DNA from 3 places in the Kribbella sp. NPDC004536 genome. Region 1 is predicted to be linked to each of the others. Evidence: riboswitches for the same ligand, from Rfam matches in the RefSeq annotation. Region 1 holds a riboswitch; each other region holds the start of a gene.
What was found. A riboswitch is a leader RNA that binds a small molecule or an ion and turns the genes downstream of it on or off. The one in region 1 is predicted to bind thiamine pyrophosphate.

Region 1 (5,789 bases):
GGTGTTCCCTCTGTCGGCCAAGGCCAGCACAGAGGTCGTCAGCGGGCCGCCGCCGGTCACCGCAAGCCCTCCCGCGAGCAGGAGCAGCACGTTCCACCAGCGCTCGGCCCAGCCGTCCACACCGTGGCCGGCGAGCAACAGGACGCCAACCGCAGCTAAACAGGCCAGCATGACACCGCTGATGACGATCTCGAGGTTGGATCCGGACTTGGGCACCCACGCCAGTACGGCGAGGACGAGGGCGGCTGCGGTGAGCGAAAGTACCAGCGCCGTCACGCAGCGACCCCGTGGTCGAGGAGGTCGGCCGCAAGTGCCCGTCCGCGTTGTTCCTCGGCGACACCGGCCGCTTGGGCCCGCTGGGTCACTGCCGACTGGCTGATGCCGAGTTTCACGCCGATCTCCCGCCTGGTGAGTCCATCGCCCAACAGATCCGCCACGGCCCAACCGCGTTCGCTCCGTCGTCGCAGTACGGACGCCATCAGCCAGAGCACCGTCTCCACCTGCTCGGCGCTCCGCGGGTTGGATCCCACCACGTTCACGTGGTGCGGGCTCGACTTGGCCCGGGTGACCGCCTCCCGGGCGAACACGAACGCGTCACCGCTACCGGCGCGCGTACTCCGGGGCAGCGGTTCGGTGACGTCGCCGACGCCGAGTCCGACGTACCAACTGTCGGTCCGGAGCAGCTCGACGATCACGTCGACGGTCGTCCGGGCCTCGGACAACACGCCCTGCACCTCGTCGCCGGCGGTCCGCTCGAACCGCCGCAACAGCCCGCCGCGCCGCGGCCGCCGGTTCAGGGAGCTCAGCAACTCGGGTACGAGATCACTCGTGCTTCGGCTACCCCGCTGATCTACCGTGAGAACGAAGACCATCACCAGCACCTCCTTCCGACGCCCATAAGGCTACAACCTTATTAACGCAGAGTGAAGGCCAAAACCTGAACCGCTTCACCCGGTCACTCCCCGTATCCGGCCCGGAGCGTCGCACACGCCGGGCCGGACCGGAAACCGACTCAGTCGGTGACAGGCAGGTACAACTTCTGGTCCGTGGACCTGAAGGTCTCGGACATTTCGGCGAAGCCGGCTTCGATGGCTTCGGTGGAGGTCAGGCCTCGTTCTTCGGCGTAGGCGCGGATGTCGGCGGTGATCCGCATCGAGCAGAACTTCGGACCGCACATCGAGCAGAAGTGGGCGGTCTTGGCGGGCTCGGCGGGCAGTGTCTCGTCATGGAACGAACGTGCGGTGTCGGGATCCAGCGAGAGGTTGAACTGGTCCTCCCAGCGGAACTCGAACCTTGCCTTGGACAACGTGTCGTCCCAGGCCTGCGCACCCGGATGCCCCTTGGCCAGATCGGCTGCGTGGGCGGCGATCTTGTACGTGATCACCCCGGTCTTCACGTCGTCGCGATCCGGCAGCCCGAGGTGTTCCTTGGGCGTGACGTAGCAGAGCATCGCCGTACCCAGCCAGCCGATCTGCGCCGCCCCGATCGCCGACGTGATGTGGTCGTAGGCCGGCGCCACATCAGTTGCCAACGGCCCCAATGTGTAGAACGGCGCCTCGCCGCAGAGCTCCTCCTCGAGCCGTACGTTCTCGGCGATCTTGTGCATCGGCACATGTCCCGGCCCCTCGATCATCACCTGTACGTCGTGCTCCCAGGCGATCCGGGTCAGCTCCCCCAACGTCCGCAGCTCCGCGAACTGCGCCTCGTCGTTCGCGTCCGCGATGCACCCGGGCCGCAGCCCGTCGCCGAGCGAGAACGTCACGTCGTACTCACGCAGGATGGAGCACAGCTCCGCGAAATGCGTGTACAGGAAGGACTCCTGGTGATGCGCGAGGCACCACGCGGCCATGATCGACCCACCGCGCGACACGATCCCCGTGATCCGCCGCGCGGTCAGCGGCACGTACCGCAGCAGTACGCCCGCGTGCACCGTCATGTAGTCGACGCCCTGCTCGCACTGCTCGATCACGGTGTCGCGGTAGACCTCCCACGACAGCGCGGCCGGATCGCCCTTCACCTTCTCCAGCGCCTGGTACAGCGGGACCGTACCGATCGGCACCGGCGAGTTCCGCAGGATCCATTCCCGCGTCTCGTGGATGTTCTTCCCGGTCGACAGGTCCATCACGGTGTCCGCGCCCCACCTGGTCGCCCAGACGAGTTTCTCGACCTCCTCCTCGATCGAGCTGCTGACCGCCGAGTTGCCGATGTTGGCGTTCACCTTCACCAGGAACTTCTTGCCGATGATCATCGGCTCGCTCTCCGGGTGGCAGCGGTTCGCCGGGATCACCGCCCGGCCGCGCGCCACCTCGTCCCGGACGAATTCCGGGTCGAGCCCTTCCCGGAGCGCGACGTACCTCATCTCCTCGGTGATCGTCCCGGCCCGCGCGTGCCCGAGCTGGGTCCGCGGCTCGCGGCCGGCGATCCAGTCCCGCCGCAGCGGCGGCAGACCGGCCTGTATGTCGATCTGCGCGGACGCGTCGGTGTACGGACCCGACGTGTCGTAGAGGTCGAAGTACTCACCGTTGGTGAGATTGACCCGGCGCGCCGGTACGCCGAGCTCGCCGCGATAGATCTTCTCCGACCCCGAGATCGGGCCGGTGCTGACATTGACCATCTTGCTGCTCCCTACGCCGGAATTACCCGGACAGGTTCTGCGGTCGGCGGCACCGGCCAGGGTCAGATTCCTGGTCCAGCCGCCCTCTCAGCCCACTACGGTGCGAGCTCCCGCGGTCTCTAGTTGTCAGCGCCCACCATAATCGGGTCATGAGAGACCTCGTGTACCCGCCCGTCGTCGCCTTCGCGAAGACTGCCTTCACGGTGCTGGACCTCAAGATCCGCCGCACCGGGACGGAGCACGTCCCGCGCACGGGCGGAGCACTGGTCGCGATCAACCACATCAGCTACGTCGACTTCGTCCTCGGCGGGTTCGGCGCCCTGCCGGCCAAGCGGCTGGTCCGCTTCATGGCCAAGGAGGTGCTGTTCCGGAACCGGTACTCCGGTCCGCTGATGCGCGGCATGCACCACATCCCGGTGGACCGGGAGGCGGGCGCGGCGTCGTACCGGACCGCCGTGGAGTACCTGCGGAACGGCGAACTGGTCGGAGTGTTCCCGGAGGCGACGATCAGCCGCTCGTTCGAGCTCAAGGAGTTCAAGTCCGGCACGGTCCGGATGGCCGCCGAGGCCGGCGTACCGATCCTGCCGATGATCCTGTGGGGCACCCAGCGGATGTTCACCAAGGACCACCCGCGGGACTTCACCCGGCACCGCCCGATCTCGATCAGCATCGGCGCCCCGCTCACCGTGACGGCCGCCGACGACCCCGCGGAGGCGACCGCGCGGCTGCGGACGACGATGGCCGGGATGCTGGACGAGAGCATCCGTTCCTACCCTGAGCAGCCGGCCGGTGCCTGGTGGTTGCCGGCCGCGTACGGCGGCAGCGCGCCGACCCCGGAGGAGGCCGAGCGGCTGGATCGCGAGGAGCTCGCGGAGCGGGCCGAACGGCGGAGGAGACCTTGACCCTGAGGGGCGATCAAGGGTACGAAGGCACTCGTTGACGTAGCAGGTACCTGGGGGGTCCCTGTGGTAGCTGGTTTACCAAAGCAGGCGGGGGCAGGTCCTTGTTCGATTCACCGGAAGAGCTGCATCTTTTCGAGCCCGGTGCGCTGACGCCGGCGCCGCATGTCGCTGAGCACATCCCGGACGCCGGCGCCTACTTCGTCGACTGGGCGACCCGCGGCCTGACGGTGGACCGTGCCCGCGAGGTGGAGTCCGCGGTGAACGGCCGGCGCAACCAGAACGGCTGGTTCCCGCTGGAGACGCTGGACAGCATCGGCAGCAAGGGTTTCTGGCGCGGCCCGCTGACTTACCTGGCCCGGATGACGGCCGACGACCCACGGTTGCTGCAGGAGTGGGCCACGGACGGCCTGGACAGCGAGCAGAAAGCCCGTATCGAAGCGACCGTCGACCACCTGCTCCACCAGCAGGGGCACGCTGTAGCGGCCACCTGGGCCGTCGCCGTACGCCCCCGTACGTTCTTGGACGCAGAGGTGCTCGGCGACCGCCTGCTGGCCGCATGGGAGTACAACCTCGGCTCCATCCGTACGAAGGACGTCGCCAAGGCTGTACGCCGTTGGAACCGTTAGCCGGGTACTAGTGGAACTGCGGGATGATCAGGTACAGCCCGTAGAGCACGGCGGCCAGGCAGGCCGCGAAACACAGTGCAGCGACACCCGTGTCCACCACGGACGGCTGCCGCTTGTCGTCGATCGCTACGGCACGCCGCGCCATCGCGGTGACTCCGAGCGCGAACAGCACCGCCAGACCGACACCGAAGAGCAGGCTGGCCAGTGCGACCTCACCGAGGGCATCCCACTTGATGTGCATCGTCGTACTCCTCTCAGGCCGCGGCGGGCGTGGTGGCGGGGGTCGAGCTCGGGTACTCGTTGACGTTCTCCGACGTCACCGGGCGGCGCCGGGACGCGGCGTAGATGGCGCCACCGGCCGCGACCGCGAGTACGGCGATGATCGCGACACCGAGGTTGCCGGAGTCCGCGACCTCACCGGCGAGTGCGCCGACGATCGCCGCCGCGGGCAGCGTCAGCAGCCAGGCGACGGCCATCCGGCCGGCCACAGTCCAGCGCACCTCGGCCAGCCGCTTGCCGAGGCCGGCGCCGAGGATGCTGCCCGAGCAGACCTGGGTGGTGGACAGCGGGAAGCCCAGGTGCGACGACGCCAGCAACACGGCTGTCGAGCTCGTCTCCGCGGAGAAGCCCTGCGGCGACTCGATCTCGGCCAGGCCCTTGCCCATCGTCCGGATGATCCGCCAGCCGCCCAGGTAGGTGCCGGCGGCGATCGCGAGACCGGCCGCCAGGATCACCCAGACCGGCGGCTTGGCACCGGAGTGCAGGCTGCCGGAGGTGATCAGCACCAGCGTGATCACACCCATAGTCTTCTGCGCGTCACCGGTGCCGTGCGCCAGCGAGACCAGCGAGGCCGACGCGATCTGGCCGACCCGGAACCCTTCGGTGACGGTCTTCTGCCGGGACCGTTGGGTGATCTTGTACGCCAGGAACGTACCGAGCAGCGCGACCAGACCGGCGACGACCGGGGCCGCGACGGCGGGGATGATGATCTTCTGCACGACGGTGGTGAAATGTACGGCGCTACTCCCGGACGCGATCCAGGTGGCGCCGATCAGGCCGCCGAAGAGCGCGTGCGACGAGGAGCTCGGGAGGCCGACGTACCAGGTCAGCAGGTTCCACAGGATGGCTCCGACCAGGCCGCCGAAGATCACCGGCACGGTCACCTTGGCGTCGTCGACGATGCCGCTGGAGATCGTCTTGGCCACCTCGGTGGAGATGAACGCACCGACCAGGTTCAGGACGGCCGAGATCGCGACCGCGACCTTCGGTTTCAGTGCACCGGTGGCGATCGACGTCGCCATCGCATTGGCTGTGTCGTGGAACCCGTTGGTGAAGTCGAACACCAACGCGGTGACGATCACCACGACGACGAGGAACGACAGGTCCATCGAGATCACTTCCCCTAGGCGGACGATCTGCAGCGTCGATCGACCGTAGGCTCGGTGAGTGAATTCTGAATGAACCGGTCCAGTGGAATTACTCCAAGATCAGGTGGACCAGGCCGTAGACCGCTGCGGCGACGATGCCGGCGGCGGGGATGGTCAGGATCCAGGCGGTGACGATGCCCTTCGCGACGCCCCAGCGGACCGCGGACAGGCGTTTGGTCGCACCGGCACCCATCACCGCGGAGGTGATCGTGTGCGTGGT
Region 2 (5,789 bases), on a different contig from region 1:
TCCGGATCGTGGTGGACCACCTGGTCGGGCTCGGGCACCGGCGGCTCGCGTTCCTGTCCGGCCCGGCCGCGAGCGCCTCGAACCGGCTGCGGCTGGAGGCGCTCGACGTCGCCGAGCGGGAGATCCCGGGGCTGGACCTGGTCCGGCTCGAGTGCGGCTGGTCGATCGAGGACGGGTACGCCGCGGTGGAACGGGTGCTCGAGGCGCGGGTGACGGCGGTCGTCGCGTTCAACGACCTGGTCGCGTTCGGCCTGCTGGCCCGGCTGAACGAGGTCGGCGTCGCGGTACCGACCGACCTGTCCGTGACCGGGATGGACGACATCGGGCTGGCACGGTTCGCCGTACCGTCGCTGACGACCGTACGGGTGCCGCAGAAGGATCTCGGTGAGCTCGCCTGGCAGCGGTTGCTCGCGTCGATCGCGGGGCCGGCCGGCGCGGTGGCCGACGTACCGGAGCTGCGGCTGGCGGTCCGGGCGAGTACCGGGCCGGTGCCGCAGGCGCGGCGGTCCGCGACGCCGGACGACCGGATCGGGTGGCAGCAGCAAGGCGACATCTACGAGCTGGGAAGTTCCGCGGGCATGCTCGCGCGGTACGAGTTCGGCCGGCGGATGCCGCAGGTACACGCGCCCCGGCCGTACCTGCATCCCGTCCGGACCCTCGGCGGCCATCCGTTGACCGAGGCCAGCCCGGTCGACCACCGCCACCATTACGGCGTCTCGCTCGCCGTCGCGGAGGTCAACGGGACGTCGCACTGGGGCGCCCGGACGTACGTACGTGGGCAAGGTCCCACCCTGCTGACGAACCACGGGCAGCAACGCAGCCGCGGCGTGACGATCGACGACCGCGAGCTGATCGACGACATCACTTGGTACGACGAGCAGGGCCGGCCGCAGCTTGTCGAGCAGCGGCGTCTCACCGGGGCGTTCGCGTTCGGCGGCTGGCGGCTCGACTGGCGGAGCGTGCTGACGGCCCGGTACGGCTCGATCCGCATCGACAGCCCGTCGACGACCGGCCGCGAGGGTGCCGGGTACGGCGGGATCTTCTGGCGGCTGCCGCTCGTGGAGACGACCGTGCTGAGCGCGGACGGCGCCGGTGTCGAGGCGGCTTTCGGGTCGTCGAGTCCGTGGCTCGCATTGGTGCAAGGCGATGTCAGCTTGCTGCTGGTACAGCCCGAGCGGGTGTGGCCGTGGTTCCTGCGGACGACGGCGTACGTCGGTGCGTGCCCGGCGCTCGCGTGGGACGAACCGTTGGCGCTCCAACCGAATCAGCAGCTCGCGCTGTCGTTGACCGCCGTACTGCTGGATCGTCCGCTGGACGCGAGCGAGGCTAGAACGTTGGCAGGCCGGTTGTAGGGGAGGACGCGAGCGCGGACTGCCAGCGGCGCGGGACCCGGCCGGCGAGGCGGGCGTTGCGGCCGGCCGAGACGGCGTCGCGCATCGCGGCGGCCATCAGCGCGGGCTTCTCCGCGCGGGTCACCGGGGTCGCGAGCATCACCGCGTCGCAGCCGAGCTCCATCGCCAGTGCGGCGTCGCTCGCCGTACCGATACCGGCGTCCACGATCACCGGGACGTTCGCCGCCTCGGCGATCAGCGCGATGTTGTGCGGGTTGCGGATGCCGAGCGCGGAACCGATGGGTGCGGCCAACGGCATCACCGCCGCGCAGCCCGCCTGCTCGAGGCGACGCGCCAGGATCGGGTCGTCGTTGGTGTACGGGAGAACGGTGAAACCGTCCGCGACCAAGGCGTCCACGGCATCCAGCAGCTCGATCGGATCAGGCAGTAGCAGGTGGTCGTCGGCCACGACCTCGACCTTGATGAGGTCGGTCTCCAGCGCCTCACGGGCCAGCTTCGCAGTCAGTACGGCCTCGGCTGCGGTGTGACAGCCTGCGGTGTTCGGCAGTACGTCGATGTTGTGCTTCTTCAGTACGTCGAGCACGGAGCCCTCGTGGCCCGTACCGAGGCGGCGCATCGCGACCGTGGTCAGTTGGGTGCCGGAGGCAATCAATGCCTCTTCCATCACTTCCAGGTTGGCGGAACCGCCGGTGCCCATGATCAGCCGGGAGGCGTACGTCCGCCAGCCGAGCTCCAGTGGATCGTCCATCTCAGCCTCCCTGCGTCGCGCTGACGATCTCGACCCGGTCACCTGGACGCAACGTGGTGCGTGCCCACTCGGCCTTGGTCAGCACGCTCTGATTCACCGCGACCGCGATCCCGGTGCTGCGGTCGGAGTACTCGTCGACGAGCTCCGCCACCGACTTGTCCGGCGGCACGTCGACCGTCGTACCGTTCACCCACACCGACTCCATGCTTCCTCCCTACGCCGGAATTACCCGAGTCAGGTTCAGCGGTCGGCGACGGCCAGTCACCCTCTCAGCCCACTCCCTGCGAGCTCCCGCGGACAGCATCGACTGTAGCTCACCCTCCCGGCCTTTTCCGACCGGGAGGGTGGCGTGGACAGCTACGGTGCGGTGATCGAGGTGACGGTTGCTCCGGAGATGTAGGTCGGCCAGACACCCACGGTGACGGTGATCTGGCCGTTCGCGTTCGGCGTCTGCGTCGTGGTCAGTCCGTACAGGCTGGTGACCTGGACCGGGCCGGTGGCGTTCACCGTCACGGTCGTGTTCGAGCCGCTCGCGGCCCAGATCGCGCGGAACGGCGTACCGTCGTTGGCCGCGTACACCTGGTCGATCAGCCCGTTCCCGGGGTACTCCTTCCCGAGGAATGTCGCCCCACGGAGCTGCCGCGCCGCGGTGGAGTACGCGACGTACGCGGGCTTAGGCGTGTACTTGCCGAGAGCGTCGGACTCGTTGTGGATCAGGCCGAAGTTGTCCTCCTGAGCCGCGGGGTTGATCCCGTCGTTCTTGAAGTCGTACATGTAGAAGCGGTCGACGTCGTGTCCGGGGACGTTGAGCATCTCGCGGGCCATGTACATCGCCTGCGTCGGCTCGGGCACGGGCGCCGCGCTGCCGGCGCCGGTGTACCAGCCGGCTTCGGTGATCCAGATCGGCTTGTCCACGCCGCCGTTGTACTGCCGGATCGTCGCCCGCACCTGGTCGATGAACGTGCCGAGGCTCTCCGGCGCGTTCAGGTAGTTGTAGGGGTGGATCGACACCACGTCGAGGTACTTCAGTCCGCCGAGCTGGCAGAACTGCTGGAACCACGCCTGCTGGGTGACGTCGGTGTCACCGCCGCCCACGATCGTCAGCCCCGGGTGGTTCGCCTTCAGCTTCGGATACGTTGCCTTGAGCAACGCAAGGTAGCTGTCCGGGGTAAAGTTCGACGGGCCGGCGGCGTTCACGTCCCACTCGTTCCAGATCGCCAGGTTCTGGACCTGCGGGTACTGTGTCGCCAGCTTGTCCGCGTAGTTCGCGAAGCCGGCCCGGCCGGCGTCGGTGAACGGCGCGTCGACGTCGTTGTTCGCCACATCGTCGTACTTCGCGTTGCCGTAGTCCGCGATCAGCAACGGGTCGAGCCCGTTGGACTGGAACGACTGCAGGTACGACGTGTACTTCGCCGGGAAGCTGTAGGTGCCGACGGTGCTCTCGACGGCCGACCAGTACGCCTCGTCGCGCGCGGTCCGCGCCCCCGACTGGACGAGCAGCGGCACCGGGTCCGTGCTCCACGTCCCGGCGAAGTGCGTACCGGCGCCTTGGTACGTCGGGGATGTCGTCGCGGCGACCGCGTCGACGTTGACGGAGGCCGTCGTACCGCCGCCGTTGATCGAACTCTTGTCCAGCGTCAGCATGATCGCCTTCGCCGGACCGTGCCAGATGCCGTCGTCGGCACCACCGAAGTGCAGGTATCCGCTGCCGGCGTCGAACCTCGTGACGTTGAACTGTTGCCATCCGGTGCCGGAGATCGTCAGCCGTTGTTGATGGACCTGACCGGTCGCGTCGGTCACGCGCAGGCCGATCGACGAGAGTTGGCTGGATTTCACCCACAAATTGAGGGATTTGGCATCGATCGGTACGAGCGTACGTTGGAGTGCGACGTAGTTTCCGCCACCGCTGAAGTCGCCGCTGAGCTTGGCGGACTGGGCGCCGGCGTGCGGCGAAGCGGTGTCGTAGGTGAGGCTGCCGGTCGCGCCCGGGAACTCGCTGCCCGGGTAGAACGACCAGCCTTCCGCGGCGCTCTCGTAGTCGCCGAGCGGTGTCGTCGGCGTGGCCGCGAGCGTGTTGAGCGTCAGGTCGTCGAGGTTGACGCTGCTGCTCGTCGCGCCGCTGATCGCGCCCTTGTCCAGCACGACCTCGATCGACTTCGCCGGACCGTGCCAGACGCCGTCGTTCGTGCCGCCGAAGTGCACGTACTGCTTGCCGCCGTCGAACTTCGTCACACTCAGCGGCTGCCAATCGGTTGCCCCAGACAACGTCAGGCGCTGCTGGTGAACCTGGCCGGTGGAGTCGGTGATGCGGAACGTGAGGAACGACAGGTTCGGCGTCTTCGCCCAGAAGCTCACGCTGGTCGCGGCAGTCAGCGGCAGCGGGCGGTTGACGCTGACGTACGCACCACCGGCGCTGAAGTTTCCGGAGAGCTTTCCGGAGCTGCTGCCCGAGTGCTCGTCGGTGGTGTCGAGCGCGAAACTCCCGGTCGCGCCGGGGAATTCACTGCCTGGGTAGAAGGTCCAGCCCTCGGCGGTGTTCTCGAAGTCGCCGACGCGGCTGGTGCTCAGGCCGGCGACTGCTGCCGTACTGAGCGGGCTGAGGATGGCGAACGTTGTCTGTGCGGTCGCCGTACCCGCCTGGACTGTCAGCTGGTACCAGCCGCGGGTGGCGACGGACACCTGCAGCGTACTGGCGGCGGCCTGGCTTCCCGTGGCCACGACCGTGCCGTTGACGTCGGCCGCGGACCACGTGACGGACGATGCATCGGTGTTCAGGCCGACCTTGACCGGCTGGCCGTCGGTGAACACGTTGCCAAGGGTGATCGGGGTGAGAGCAAGGGTCGCGGCGTGGGCTGGGGTGATGGTGCCGATGGTGATGAGCAGCGCTGCGAAAGCGAGCGCAAGGGTACGTCGCATGCCGACTCCTGTTTCGGGGCGTGATGAAGTGGCTGGACGTCGGCTGCCTCGACGTTGATGCTCGGTGATGCGAAATCGCTTTCGCAAATATTGCCGGTGGGTTACGGCGGTGTCAACGGCTCAGGTCGGTCCCGGTCAGCAACGCGGCGAGTTCGGTCGGCCGGTAGAGGACCTGCTTGCCGGTGCGGTGCGGTTCCACGAGCCCGGTACGACGCAGCAGTTGGAGGTGCTGGCTCACCGCGGACGGGGTCACCTGTAGCTCGCCGGCCAGGTCTGTCGTGGTGCGTGGGTACGTCAGCAGGTCGAGGATGCGGGCCCTGGGCGTACCGATCAGCTGCGCGAGATCTTGATGGGACGGGGGCTCGACCACGGACCACAGGTTCGCCTGACCGCGCGGGGGATAGCCGAGCAGCGGGTCGGCACCAGGGTCGAACGGGATGACCGCATGTGGTCCGAACAGCGTCGGCTGAAGTACCAGGCCGCGTCCTTTGATCTCCTCGGTACGGCTTCGCTCGGCTACTCGATCCACCTTGAGCAGCCCGTCGGCGTACGTGATGGCAGGGCCCAGGCCGTTCAGCATCGCGCCTGTCCCGTGCTGCGTGAGGATATGGCCGCGGTAGCTGATGTCAGCGGAGAGCAGCGTGCGCATGCGGTTCCAGTACGGCGCCATCATCGTCTGCCAGTAGTGACTGAGTGCTTCAACGACGCTGTTGGTGCTGAGACCTTCCGGGAACTCACCGTGTACTGCCGTGAGTTGCTGGTAGAACGTGGTT
Region 3 (5,789 bases), on a different contig from region 1:
CGCGACGGCCTGATCAAGAAAGGCCTGGTCTTCTCCGCCGAACGAGGCACCGTAGCCTTCACCGTCCCCCACTTCGGAAAATTCCTCCGCACCAGAACGGCTTAACGCAACCGGGGTTTCGTGGGGTGGCTGGGGTCGGTAGGGTCGAGTGTCATGACCTCCCGGCGGCGTGGCCAGCAGATGGGTGCGCGTGGGCGGCACAGTCGGCGGAAGGGTTATCGCGGGCAGTGGGTTGTGGTGACCTTGCTTGCGGTGGCGGCGACTGTGGTGGTGGCGCATCCGGACGTGGCTCATCGCAGCAGCCTTGCGGCGCAGGCGGTTGCGGGGGTCAACGATGTGGCGGACGAAGAGCCCGTGGTGTCGGTGACTCCGACGCCGGTGCCTACGCCGACGCAGAAGTTCACCACCCCGTTGCGGCCGGCGCCGAGCTTGACGCGGAAGCCCAAGGGCGCGAAGCCGAACGTGCTCGTGTCGACCGGGAAGCTCGCCGTGGTGCCTGGGTTCAGTAAGGCGAACGGGGTCCGCGACAAGCTGACCTACCGCGTGGAGATCGAGCAGGGTGTCACCGTGAACGGTGCCGCGGTCGCGGCGGCGATCCACAAGACGTTGACCGATCCGCGGGGCTGGCAGGCGCTGCATCCGGTCAGCTTCGAGCGGACCGACAAGCCGGACGCGGACCTGCGGATCATCCTGGCCACGCCGACATTGACCGACAAGCTCTGCCTCCCGCTCGACACCGGCGGTGAGGTTTCCTGCCGCGTCGAGGACCGGGTCGTACTGAACGCGAAGCGCTGGATCTACGCGATCCCGGCGTACAACGGCAACGTCGACCTGTACCGCAGCTACCTGGTCAACCACGAGGTCGGGCACGCGCTCGGCCACGGTCACTCGACGTGTACGGCGCCGAAGACCCCCGCGCCGGTGATGATGCAGCAGACCAAGGGTCTGGCCGGCTGCCTGCCGAACGCCTGGCCGACGGTCAAGGCCACCTGAGAAACTGGGTACGACGGGAGGAGCAGCAGATGTCGTCACAGGACTTCCCGACGTACGGCCGGGACGAGGACCCCGACAAGCAGCCGCCGCCCGGCGAGGAGCACCACTACGCTCCGCCCGCGCCGTACGGCGGTGGCAACTACGCGAGCGGTCAGCAGGCGCCGCCGGAACAGTTCCCGTACGCGCAGCCCCAGCCCTACGGTGGCCAGCAGCCGCCGGTGCAGACGAACCCGGCGTACCACCAGCCTCCGGTCTACCGCCCCGGCACCCCGTTCGGTACGCCGGCCACCCCGGAGTCGCATGAGCTGCCGACGTACGGCCGGGAGGCGCCACGTGACCCCCGTGCGTCCCGTGTGGTCGGGCTGGCGACGTTCATCGCGACCATCTACGGCTTGCTCGTACTGACCGTCCAGCGAGTCGCGCTCCGGGAGATCTCGCAGGCACCGGGCTCACCCCTCAACCACCCGCTCCGCACCGACGTACTGGACGCCATCGGCCAGCTGATGCTGGTGGTCGTCGGCGCCGGCGCGCTGGTGATGTGGCTCCGGGACGTACTGGCCCGCCGCAAGGTCGGTCGCAACCCCGGTCCTGCCGAGCTGGTCGGGCTGGGTCTGGTCGCGGTGTCCGCGATCCCGATCCTGGTCTGGCTGGTCATGGTGCTGTCCACAGGCCTCGGCGGCAACGACGGAACGGTGTACCGGCTGCCCACGGCGTACGGCTGGGGTGGTTTCGGCCTGCTGCTCGTCGCCGTCGGCTTCTTCCTCGGGTACCGCGAACTGAAGCCCGACGTACCGAACCCGGTCGTCAAGGCACCGCCGGCCAAGGCGCCCTGGGAGTGAGCGCACCAGTCGTCCTCGTACCCGGTCTGGGCCTCGGCCCGGAGTCGTACGCACGGACAGCCGAGCACCTCGTGACGAAGTACCACGTGGTCACTCTCCCCGGGTACGGCGAACCCGCGGGCGCTCGCGAGGACCTGCACCCCCGTGCGCTCGCGGTCGCACTGGCGGAGAAGATCCGCGAACGCGCCGTCCTCGTCGGTCACTCCGCGAGCTGTCAGATCGTCGTGGAGACCGCGATCCGCTACCCGGAGCTCGTACACGCCCTCGTCCTGGCCGCGCCGACCGGCGACGTACGGATGTCGAGCTGGATCGACCGGGCCGTGCGGCTCGTCGGGTCGGCCATCCCGGACGTACCGAAGCTGGTCCGGATCAGCCCGCAGTACGCCCGGACGACGCTGCCGACGATCGCCCGGGCCGGAGAGGCGTCCCGGCAGCACGACCTGGCCGCGGTCATGTCCCAGGTCAAGGCCCCGGTCGTCCTGGTCCGCGGCAGGTACGACCTGATGTGTACGGCCGAGTGGCTGGAGCACCTCGCGGAGCTCGGTCACGGTGAGGCACGGACCCTGGACACCGGGTCGCACATGCCGAACGTGACGAACGGCCCGGAGCTGGCCGCTCTCATAGAACGAGCCGCCGCGCTGCCCGAAAGCAGCTGACGCGTTAAGCTCTTCAGCACAAACCTATGCGGGAGCTCGCACCGAGAAGCGCGGGCTGAGAGGGCGACAGCTGGGTCGCCGACCGCCTGAACCTGACCGGGTAATGCCGGCGTAGGGAGTGGGCTCACTCATGACCGATACAGCTGTACGTCCTGAAAGCAAGGCCGAGGCGCCGCTCGTCCTCACCACGGACGCGCCGCGGACGCTCGGGTTCCTGACCCAGTTCACGCTGTGGGGAAACTTCGGCATCTCGCTCTTCGGCCCGGTGACCGGCGCGCTGGTCGCGGCCTATACCGGCTCCCTGTGGCAGGGGTTGCTCGCGGTGGTCGTCGGCTGCGGCCTCGGTGCGCTGGTGCTCGGCGGCTCCGCCGTGTTCGGTTCGCAGACCGGTGCGCCGGCGATGGCCGCGCTGCGCGGGCTGTTCGGACGCCGCGGATCGATGGCGCCGACCGTACTGAACATCGCGCAGAACATCGGCTGGGCGACGATGGAGATCATCGTCATCTCGCAGGCCGCCGTCGCGGTGACGAGTGAGAAGTGGCGTTGGCTGTTCGTACTCCTCGCGGGTGCGATCGCCACGACGATGGCGGTCCGGCCGCTGGGCAGCGTCCGGCTGCTCCGCAAGTTCATGGTCTGGCTGGTACTGATCGCTTCGGCATACCTGTTCGTCCAGGTGCTCAGCAAGCCGGCGCACGCGCTGCCGCAGGACAGCGTGTACGGCTTCTGGCCGGCGGTCGACCTGGCTGCCGCCGGGGTCGTCTCGTTCGCGCCGTTGGCCGCCGACTACACGCGGCACTCGCGGACGAACAAGGCTGCCTTCGCGGGCTCCTCGCTCGGCTATGGTCTGGCCGCGATCATCTACTACGCACTCGGTGTGGTCGCGGTGGCGACCCTGCAGACGAACACCGACGACGTGATCACCGCGCTCGTCACGCTGCCGGCCGGCGCGATCGCGCTGTTCGTACTGCTGGTCGACGAGGTCGACGAGGCGTACGCGAACGTCTACTCGACGACGATGTCCCTGCACAATCTCGTCGGTCACATCGACCGCCGGTGGATCTCGGTGGCGATCGGGGTCGTTGCCACCGGCATCGCGATGTTTATTGACCTGGGCAACTACACGCAGTTCCTGTACCTCATCGGCTCGGTCTTCATCCCGTTGTTCGCGGTCGCGATCGCGGACTTCTTCGTGGTCTGCAAGATGAAGTGGGACGTGTCCGACACGGCGAAGTTCCGCTGGCAGCCGACCGTCGCGTGGCTGATCGGCTTCGTCGCGTACCAGTTGGTGAACCCCGGTACCGTCGCGGGCTGGTCCCCGTTCTGGACCAAGATCCAGCAGTCCCTCTTCAACCACCACGCGGTCCCGGGATGGCTCGGCGCGACGTACACCTCGATCGTGGTCTCGATGCTCGCCGCGGTACTCCTCGGCCGGGTACGGCGCCAGCCGCTGGACAACTGACCCGGCGGCAACGGAATACTGGCGGCATGCTGAATTCCGCACTGCGTAGCCGGGCCGAATATGCGGAGTTGGGGGCCGACGGCCTGGCCGCGCGAACCACTCCCGAGCGGGACACGGCGATCGTCAAGGCGGTCGAGGAGCTGCTGGTCGGCCGCGAGTCCGTACTGGACCTGTGCTGCGGGTACGGCCGGGTCGCGCTGCCGCTGCGCCGCGGCGGCAAGGTCGTCCGCGCGCTGGACATCTCGCCGAACCTGATCGAGGCCGGTCGGGCGCAGGCCGCCGAGGAGGAGCTCGCGATCGACTGGGCGATCGGTTCGATGACCGACCTGCCGTACAAGTGGGACTCGTTCGACGCGGTGATCTGCCTGTGGACGGCGTTCCACGAACTGTTCGCCGAGGACGAGCAGATCTCCACGATCTGCGAGATCTCCCGGGTGCTGAAGCCGGGCGGGATCGCGGTCATCGAAGGCCCGGTCTGGGGACCGGCGACCGCAGCCGAGATCGCGAACGGGATGCGCCAGGGACCGGAGCACCGGATCGTCACCACCGAGCACGACGACAACCGCAGCAGCGTGCACTTCATCCACGACGAGATCAGCTACGGCCGGCTCTGCGCGGCTGCCGGAATCGCCGACTACAAGGTCTACAAACGCGAGTGGGGCGGCCGCCGCCGACTCATCCTGGAGATCCACGCCCCCGCAAACTAGCTGACACGTAAAGAAGCAGATCCCCACTCCACACTGGGGATCTGCTCCTTTGTCCATTCAGTCTAAATCCGTTCCGGACAATTCCGGAACGTCAGCTTTTTGCTTCCAGATTCAAGAGAAAACGCTTTGCATCCAGGCCGCCGGCATATCCGGTGAGGGCGCCGTTCGCGCCGATCACCCGGTGGCACGGCAGTACGACGCAGACCGGGTTCGCGCCCAGCGCGGTGCCGACCGCGCGGGCCGCCTTCGGCTTGTCGATGCCGACGGCAACAGCGCCGTACGTGATCGTCCGCCCGTAGCTGGTGTGCGCCGGCAGGTCCTCGAGGACCAGCCGCTGGAACGGTGACGCCAGCACGAGATCGACGTCCAGGTCGAACGTGTGCCGGCGTCCGGCGAGGTACTCGTCGAGTTGCCGGCGTACGTCGTCCAGCGGGCGAGCCAGCCGCAGTACGCGCGGCGACACCGCACGGGCGAGCCGGTTCGTCATCGTCTCCTCGTCGCCGAACGAGCTGGCGACGACCTTCCCGCGCGCGACCGCGAGCAGCAACGTGCCGATCGGCGTGTCGTGCAGCGTGTAGGCGACGTCGGCGTCGGGGAAGACGGGTGGTTTCAGGTCGGGGGTGGTGTTCAGCCGGGTCAGCCGGCTCTCGAGATCAGTCATCGTGTACTCCGAGTTTCGTCCGCAGGGCCGCCAGCGCGTCGCTGACGAGCCGGCGCGACGCGGCGGGCGTGGTGTCCAGGGCGGCGGCCACGCCGTGGTGGTCCAGGTCGCCGACGTATTTCAGCGTGATCGCGAAGCGTTGCCGCTCCGGTAGTTCGTTCACCGCCTGCCAGAGGTCCGGGTCCGGCCAGTCGGCGGCCTCCGGCCCGTCGACCGCGACCGGCGGCGCGTCCTCCAGTGGGCGTTGCGGTTTCCGCGCCCGGTGGACGTCGGTCGCGCACCGGGCGGTGATGGTCAGCAGCCAGCTGCGCAGGTTCTTCGCCGACTTCAGCGTCGGGTACGCCGCGTACGCCTTCTCCCAGGCGCGCTGCGCGACGTCGTCGCCGTCCTGACCGGCCATCGCGCGGGCCAGCCGCGCCACGTCCCGCCAGTGCGCGTCGACCAGCGCCTGGAACGGTGGCAGCCCCGTAGTCA

Region 2: linked by a shared signal. The riboswitch ahead of thiS (sulfur carrier protein ThiS) and the one ahead of thiC (phosphomethylpyrimidine synthase ThiC) in region 1 are both predicted to bind thiamine pyrophosphate.
Region 3: linked by a shared signal. The riboswitch ahead of ACFYRU_RS11735 (purine-cytosine permease family protein) and the one ahead of thiC (phosphomethylpyrimidine synthase ThiC) in region 1 are both predicted to bind thiamine pyrophosphate.

Annotation. Positions count from the first base shown of each region.
Region 1 is NZ_JBIALY010000006.1:82,585-88,373, forward strand. Features, by position in the region: gene ACFYRU_RS38700 (hypothetical protein) at 1-276, opposite strand, end outside; gene ACFYRU_RS38705 (transposase) at 273-872, opposite strand; gene thiC (phosphomethylpyrimidine synthase ThiC) at 1,013-2,614, opposite strand; TPP riboswitch at 2,605-2,738, opposite strand; gene ACFYRU_RS38715 (lysophospholipid acyltransferase family protein) at 2,764-3,516, shown strand; gene ACFYRU_RS38720 (hypothetical protein) at 3,618-4,142, shown strand; gene ACFYRU_RS38725 (hypothetical protein) at 4,150-4,383, opposite strand; gene ACFYRU_RS38730 (anion permease) at 4,397-5,530, opposite strand; gene ACFYRU_RS38735 (anion permease) at 5,619-5,789, opposite strand, start outside.
Region 2 is NZ_JBIALY010000001.1:2,964,599-2,970,387, forward strand. Features, by position in the region: gene ACFYRU_RS14675 (DUF6807 family protein) at 1-1,352, shown strand, start outside; gene ACFYRU_RS14680 (thiazole synthase) at 1,327-2,100, opposite strand; gene thiS (sulfur carrier protein ThiS) at 2,102-2,305, opposite strand; TPP riboswitch at 2,295-2,405, opposite strand; gene ACFYRU_RS14690 (glycosyl hydrolase) at 2,458-5,016, opposite strand; gene ACFYRU_RS14695 (DUF5937 family protein) at 5,129-5,789, opposite strand, start outside.
Region 3 is NZ_JBIALY010000001.1:2,359,250-2,365,038, forward strand. Features, by position in the region: gene ACFYRU_RS11715 (ATP-binding protein) at 1-105, shown strand, start outside; gene ACFYRU_RS11720 (DUF3152 domain-containing protein) at 154-993, shown strand; gene ACFYRU_RS11725 (hypothetical protein) at 1,023-1,832, shown strand; gene ACFYRU_RS11730 (alpha/beta fold hydrolase) at 1,829-2,488, shown strand; TPP riboswitch at 2,507-2,623, shown strand; gene ACFYRU_RS11735 (purine-cytosine permease family protein) at 2,619-3,947, shown strand; gene ACFYRU_RS11740 (class I SAM-dependent methyltransferase) at 3,974-4,654, shown strand; gene ACFYRU_RS11745 (methylated-DNA--[protein]-cysteine S-methyltransferase) at 4,746-5,315, opposite strand; gene ACFYRU_RS11750 (RNA polymerase sigma factor) at 5,308-5,789, opposite strand, start outside.